Cupriavidus necator N-1: one gene and its partner. The protein of the gene in region 1 binds, or shares a complex with, the protein of each later gene. Links are inferred from orthologs where the notes say so. Each region holds a gene or a part of one and is shown on either strand. Other genes may lie near its edges.

Region 1 (3,149 bases):
TCGCCACCGCGTGGTGCGGCTTGAGCACGCCCGTGGAAACCACGGTGGCGATCGAGTTGGCCGCGTCGTGGAAGCCGTTCATGAAGTCGAACAGCAGCGCGAGCGCCACCAGCAAGGCGATCACCCACAGGCTCATTTGTATGGTCTGCATGCCGATTGCCGCCTCAGGCGTTTTCCAGGACGATGCCTTCGATGATGTTGGCGACGTCCTCGCACTTGTCGGTGATCGTCTCGAGCTGTTCGTAGATGGCCTTCAGCTTGATCAGGCGCTTGACGTCGGTCTCGTCACGGAACAGCTTGGACATCGCCGAGCGCATCACGCGGTCGGCTTCAGACTCGAGCTGGTCGATCTGCTGCGCGGTCTTCAGGATGGTGCTGGCGTTGCCCATGTCCTCAAGCAGGCCCACCGCGATCTTGACCTGGTCGCAGCACTGCACGCAGATGGCCGCCAGGCGCAGCGCCTCGTCGGTCAGGTTGGTCACGTCGTACAGCGAGATGGTCTCGGCCACGTCTTCCATCAGGTCCAGGATGTCGTCCATGGTCGTGATGAGCTTGTGGATCTCGTCGCGGTCCAGCGGCGTGATGAAGGTCTTGTGCAGCAGGTCGATGGTGTCGTGCGTGATCCGGTCGGCCTTCTTTTCGGTGGCCTGGACGCGGCGCGCATGGGCCTCGGCGTTGGGCAAGTCGTTGACCAGTGCCTGGAGCTCATGGGCGGCGGTCACCGCGCAGTCGGCATGCTGGTTGAAATATTCGAAGAACTTGCCCTCCGTGGGCATGAATCGGCCGAACATGGAATGTTCCTTGTGGCAGCGTGGTGACGCTGCTGATTGTGTTGCAGGATTGAGCGGGCGCGTTGCATGACAGTCGCGGGTGGTGACTGTCATCAAAGCGCAATATTTTACAGGGTTACAGGGACATTGCCCGCGAATTTGGCGCAAACAAGACGGCGCCGCACAGACGATTGCAGGCTGGCTTGACTTCGTCAGGTGTCGTTGTCGAAGAAAGCCGGGCCGCCGCTGAAGTTGTCGAACTTCGTGAACTGGCCCAGGAAGGTCAGGCGCACCGTGCCGATCGGGCCGTTACGCTGCTTGCCGATAATGATCTCGGCCGTGCCCTTGTCCTGGGAGTCCGCGTTATAGACCTCGTCGCGGTAGATGAACAGGATCACGTCGGCATCCTGTTCGATAGCGCCGGATTCGCGCAGGTCGGACATCACCGGACGCTTGTTGGGGCGCTGTTCCAGGCTTCGGTTCAGCTGCGACAGTGCAATCACCGGGCAGTTGAGTTCCTTGGCCAGGCCCTTGAGCGAACGGGAAATTTCGGAAATTTCCGTGGCGCGGTTCTCGCCGCCGCCGGAACCTGACATCAGCTGAAGGTAATCGATGATGATCAGGCCAAGCTGCCCGCACTGGCGCGCCAGGCGCCGCGAACGGGCACGCAGCTCCATCGGGTTCAGCGCCGGCGTTTCGTCGATGAACAGCTGGGTGTCGTTCATGCGCTGGATCGCATGCGTCAGCCGCGGCCAGTCTTCATCCAGCAGGCGGCCCGTGCGCAGCCGGTGCTGGTCGAGGCGGCCGACCGAGCCGAGCATACGCATGGCCAGCTGGGTGCCCGCCATTTCCATCGAGAACACTGCCACCGGCAAGCCCTGCTCCACCGCCACGTGCTCGCCGATGTTCAGCGAGAACGCGGTCTTGCCCATCGACGGGCGGCCGGCCACGATGACCAGGTCGCCCGGCTGCATGCCGCTGGTCATCTTGTCCAGGTCGATGAAGCCGGTCGGGACGCCGGTGACGTCGGTGGTGGAATCGCGGTGATACAGCTCGTCGATGCGCTCGACCACCTGGGTCAGCAGCGGCTGGATTTCCTGGAAACCCTTCTGGCCGCGCGAGCCTTCTTCGGCAATCGCAAAGACCTTGGATTCGGCCTCATCCAGCAGTTCGCGCACCTCGCGGCCCTTGGGCGCAAACGCGGCCGAGGCGATATCGTCGGCCGCCGTCACCAGCTTGCGCAGCACCGAGCGCTCACGCACGATCTCGGCGTAGCGGCGGATATTGGCCGCGCTGGGCGTGTTCTGCGCCAGCGAATTCAGGTAGGCCAGCCCGCCCACCTCCTCGGCCTTGCCAGCCACCTGCAGCATTTCATAGACCGTGATCACGTCGGCCGGCTTGGTGGCCGAGATCAACCGGGCGATGCTCTGGAAGATCATCCGGTGGTCAAAACGGTAGAAATCCGCCTCGGAGATGAAGTCCGCAATGCGGTCCCAGGCGGCGTTGTCCAGCAGCAGGCCACCCAGCACCGATTGCTCGGCTTCGATGGAATGCGGCGGGACCTTGAGGTTCTCGAGTTGGGGGTCGGCGACAGGCGCGTTCATGGGGAGGGATTATACCGGCGGGTGGACGCACTTCGCCGTACATTTGGCGACCGGGCCTGCAATGACAAGCGAACAACAAAAAAGGCAGGAGCCAGGGCTCCTGCCTTTCTTGCTTGCAGTGCTTGCGGTGCTTCAGCCGGCGCAGCGCGCCGGCGAGGCGGCACGTCCTTAGACGCTCTCGCCCACGACCGACACGGTCACGTCGACCACGACGTCCGTGTGCAGCGCGACGCTGACCGGGTGGTCGCCCACCATCTTCAGCGGGCCGTTCGGCATGCGAACCTGGGCCTTTTCCAGCTTGAAGCCTTGGCCAGCCAGGGCTTCAGCGATGTCGGCGTTGGTCACGGAACCGAACAGGCGGCCGTCCACACCCGACTTCTGGCTGATCTGTACCGTCAGGCCGTTCAGCTTCTCGCCTTCGGCTTGCGCGGCGGCCAGCTTCTCGGCAGCGGCCTTTTCCAACTCGGCGCGCTTGACTTCGAATTCGGCGATCGCGGTTTGCGTAGCGCGGCGGGCCTTCTTGCCCGGGATCAGGAAGTTACGGGCGTAACCGTCCTTCACCTTGACGATGTCACCCAGGTTGCCCAGGTTGACGACTTTTTCCAGCAGAATAATTTGCATCGCATTCTCTCCTTAACGGACCTAGGGCCTGATCAGTTCTTGTGCAGGTCGGTGTACGGCATCAGCGCGAGGAAACGCGCACGCTTGATGGCCGTATCCAGCTGACGCTGATAGTGAGCCTTAGTACCGGTCAGGCGGGCCGGCGTGATCTTGC
Region 2 (3,132 bases), 450 kb from region 1 along the record:
GGTTGCCGCCGGGCGCGCATCGTTCTCGTAAAACTCTTCAGTCACGTCGTCTGTTGTGCTGTCGTCGTGCTGCATCTCGGCCTTGGGCTTGCGGCCACGCTTTTTCGGCTCCGGCTTGATTGCCGGCGCAGCGGGACGCTCGGATGCAACGGATGCAGGTGTCGCGGCACGCGCCTTGGTTGCCGTAGTGGTGGTGCCGGCCTTGGCTTCCCCACTCTTGACGCCGGCGGCTGCCGCTCGCTTGCTCTCGACTTCGGTATTCTGCTGTTTCGCCACGGTGATACTCTTACCTTTCACTGGTGCAGATGCGGCGACCTTGCCGCTCGTACTGGCGCTCTTGCCGCTCTCGCGTGCCGAAGTCGAGGCCTTTGTCTTTTCGGATGTGCGAGTCCTGGTGGGAGTCGTCACGGCGGGCGCTTGCGCGCTACGCACGGACTTTGATGGCGCAGACCGGGCTGGTGTCTTGACTGACGCGGTCGATGTCTTCGCCGCCGTTGTTTTCACAGACGCCTTGCCGCTCCCTGATTGGGGAGCTTTAGAGGTAACCCTTTCGGTTGCTTTGGCCTTTGCCATTGGCACGCTCACTTTCACCAGAACTGGAGAGAAAGATTTCGCAATCCAAACCGGCTATTGTAGCACGCCACGCATAGCCGGCTCCCTGTCAGGTGAGGTTTTCACCTGAAAAATCAAGGCTTAAGCTCGGCAGGGCCGGGCCCAGTCCCTTATCCAACGCTTGCTGCTGTCTCCTGGTTGATGACCAGGGCACCCGCAGGCACCTCAGCCAAGTTGGCGCCGCCGGTGGATTTCCCCCACCAGCCAGCGCATGCGCTGCTTGGCCGCTTCATCGGCCGTGCCCGCCACCACCTCCGCCTGCAGGCCGTCGAGTTCGCGCCGCAGCGGCTCGGCCAGCAGCTTGGTAATGGCCGCATCGAAATCCTGTATTGCGGGTGCTTCTTCGATCTCTTCTCGCAGCACCGCGGTACGTGCCACGGCATACACCTCGGCATAGGGCGACTGGGCCAGGTGCTCGCTGAAGGCCGCAAAATTGACCTCGCCCTGCACGCTGTCGCACGCCTCCACCAGGTGCGCCAGCACTTCACTGTCGCCGCTCTCGCCGCCCAGCAGCAGCGCGCGCGCATCCTCGTCAAGCCTTGCCGACAGCGCCGGATAGCACATCAGCAGCTGGATCACCCGCTGTTCCAGCCCGGTCGGGGCCTGGCGGCGGGTGCGCGGGCGCGGCTGGGCGAAGCGGCCGACGCGGGCCGGGTCGCTGCGCAGGCCGCAGATGGCTTCGATCTCCGCGGGTGTCGTCCCCGTGGCATCGGCAAGTTCGCGCACAATCTGTAGTCTCAGGCCGCCGGCGGGCATGGCCTGCAGCAGCGGCTTGGCCTCGTACTGGGCCCGGGCGCGGCCCTCCGGCTGGCGCAGGTCCAGCTCCTCGGTGACCGACTGCAGCAGGAAGCGCGACAGCGGCATGGCATTGCGCACCTGGTTGGCAAAGGCCTCGGTGCCCTCTTCGCGCACATAGCTGTCCGGATCGTGCTCGGACGGCAGGAACAGGAAGCGGATGGTCTTGTTGTCCGCCACGTGCGGCAAGCAGGCCTCCAGCGCGCGCCGGGCCGCGCGGCGCCCGGCAGAGTCGCCGTCGAACGAAAACACCACGGCGTCGGTCTGGCGCAGCAGCTTCTGCACATGCACAGGGGTGCACGCCGTGCCCAGGGTGGCAACGGCATTGGCAAAACCGAGCTGGGCCAGCGCCACGACGTCCATATAACCTTCGACCACCAGCACGTAGCCAGTTTCCCGGATCGCGTGACGGGCCTCGAACAACCCGTACAACTCCGTGCCCTTGCTGAACAGCGGGGTCTCGGGCGAGTTCAGGTACTTGGGCTCGCCCTGCCCCATCACGCGGCCGCCGAAGCCGATCACGGCCCCTTTGGTGTTGCGGATAGGGAACATGATGCGGTCGCGGAAGCGGTCGTAGCGGCGCGGCTTGCCGTCCGCATCGCGCTTCTCGCTTTCGATCAGCAGGCCGCACTCGACCAGCGGCGCCGACACGTTGTCATCACGATAGCTGCCGAACACGGCCTCAAGGCCCTGCCAGTCATCCGGCGCATAGCCCAGGCCGAAGTTCGCGGCGATCTCGCCGGTGAGGCCGCGGCCCTTCAGGTACTGGATCGCCTGCGGCGCGCCGCGCAGCTGGCGGCGGTAGAAATCGGTGGCGCGGGTCATTGCGTCGGACAGCGCCACCGAACGGGCCTGCTGTTCCGCGCGCTGCCCGGGCGGCAGCCGGTCGCGCTCTTCCGGCACGCTCATACCAACCGACTGGGCCAGTTCGCGCACCGCTTCCGGATAGGACTGGCCGGAAAATTCCATCAGAAAGCCGATGGCCGAGCCGTGGGCGCCACATCCGAAGCAGTGGTAGAACTGCTTAGTCGGCGACACCGTGAATGACGGTGATTTCTCGTTATGGAAGGGGCACAGCCCCATGAAGTTGGCGCCGCCCTTCTTCAGCTGCACATACTTGCCCACCACATCGACAATGTCGACACGGTTGAGCAGGTCCTGAATAAAGGATTGCGGAATCACCCGACTGACCGTCCTGAGGCATGGCCGTCCCGCGGCGGGCGGCTTCTTTTAGGAATGCGTGACCGGTGCGGCGCCCGGCTGCTATCGGAATATTGTAGTGCAGCGTGATAAGGCCGCCCGGACTGCGTAACATCTCCGTGCAACTGCACCGAACCACGCGGATCCGGTGCTTATCCTGCTCGCAACCGATTAAATCAGTATTTACTTTGCTGCGAGTGCAGCCTTGACCAGGGCCGATACGGCGGTCATGTCGGCACGGCCAGCCAGCTTGCCCTTGAGCACGCCCATGACCTTGCCCATGTCCTGCGGACCGGCGGCGCCAGTGGCGGCAACGGCCTGCTGGACTTCGGCGGCGACCTCCTCGTCCGACAGCGCGGCGGGCATGTAGGCCTTCAGCACCTCGACTTCCGCCGACTCCTTGTCTGCCAGGTCATTGCGGCCCGCTTGCTGGAACTGCGAGATCGAATCCTTGCGCTGCTTGATCAGTTTCTCGACCACGGCAAGCACGGCGGTATCGTCCAGCTCCACGCGCTCATCGACTTC

The links. Proteins that work in one complex are often made in the same cells at the same time.
Region 2: the proteins of CNE_RS10615 (region 1) and dnaG are in contact, whole or in part, in a crystal structure (PDB 2R6A), measured with the Geobacillus stearothermophilus proteins. The link is inferred for Cupriavidus necator N-1 from one-to-one orthologs. Residues at the interface, in WP_033016901.1 of Geobacillus stearothermophilus: Ser13, Glu15, Ala16, Gln18, Glu91, Leu92, Asp94, Ala95, Val96, Pro97, Thr98, Ala99, Ala100, Asn101, Tyr104, Tyr105, Ile108; in WP_049624496.1 of Geobacillus stearothermophilus: Lys456, Leu457, Leu458, Pro459, Ala460, Asn463, Ala464, Leu467, Leu535, Leu536, Ile537, Ala538, Gln544, Glu545, Asp548, Tyr549, His552.

Annotation. Positions count from the first base shown.
Region 1 is NC_015726.1:2,253,575-2,256,723, forward strand. The notes cover bases 179-3,144. They hold CNE_RS10615 (replicative DNA helicase), read right to left. Parts: upstream 2,375-3,144; coding sequence 983-2,374; downstream 179-982. Other genes in these bases: CNE_RS10610 (DUF47 domain-containing protein), read right to left, coding at 179-791; rplI (50S ribosomal protein L9), read right to left, coding at 2,543-2,995; rpsR (30S ribosomal protein S18), read right to left, coding at 3,028-3,144. Outside these bases: CNE_RS10605 (inorganic phosphate transporter), read right to left, coding at 1-151; more of CNE_RS10610, read right to left, coding at 165-178; more of rpsR, read right to left, coding at 3,145-3,149. UniProt on the Escherichia coli protein: The main replicative DNA helicase, it participates in initiation and elongation during chromosome replication. Travels ahead of the DNA replisome, separating dsDNA into templates for DNA synthesis.
Region 2 is NC_015726.1:2,707,431-2,710,562, forward strand. Bases 184-3,132 are described here. They hold dnaG (DNA primase), read right to left. Parts: upstream 2,590-3,132; coding sequence 778-2,589; downstream 184-777. Other genes in these bases: rpoD (RNA polymerase sigma factor RpoD), read right to left, coding at 184-297; CNE_RS42095 (hypothetical protein), read left to right, coding at 317-682; CNE_RS12765 (GatB/YqeY domain-containing protein), read right to left, coding at 2,791-3,132. Outside these bases: more of rpoD, read right to left, coding at 1-183. UniProt on the Escherichia coli protein: RNA polymerase that catalyzes the synthesis of short RNA molecules used as primers for DNA polymerase during DNA replication.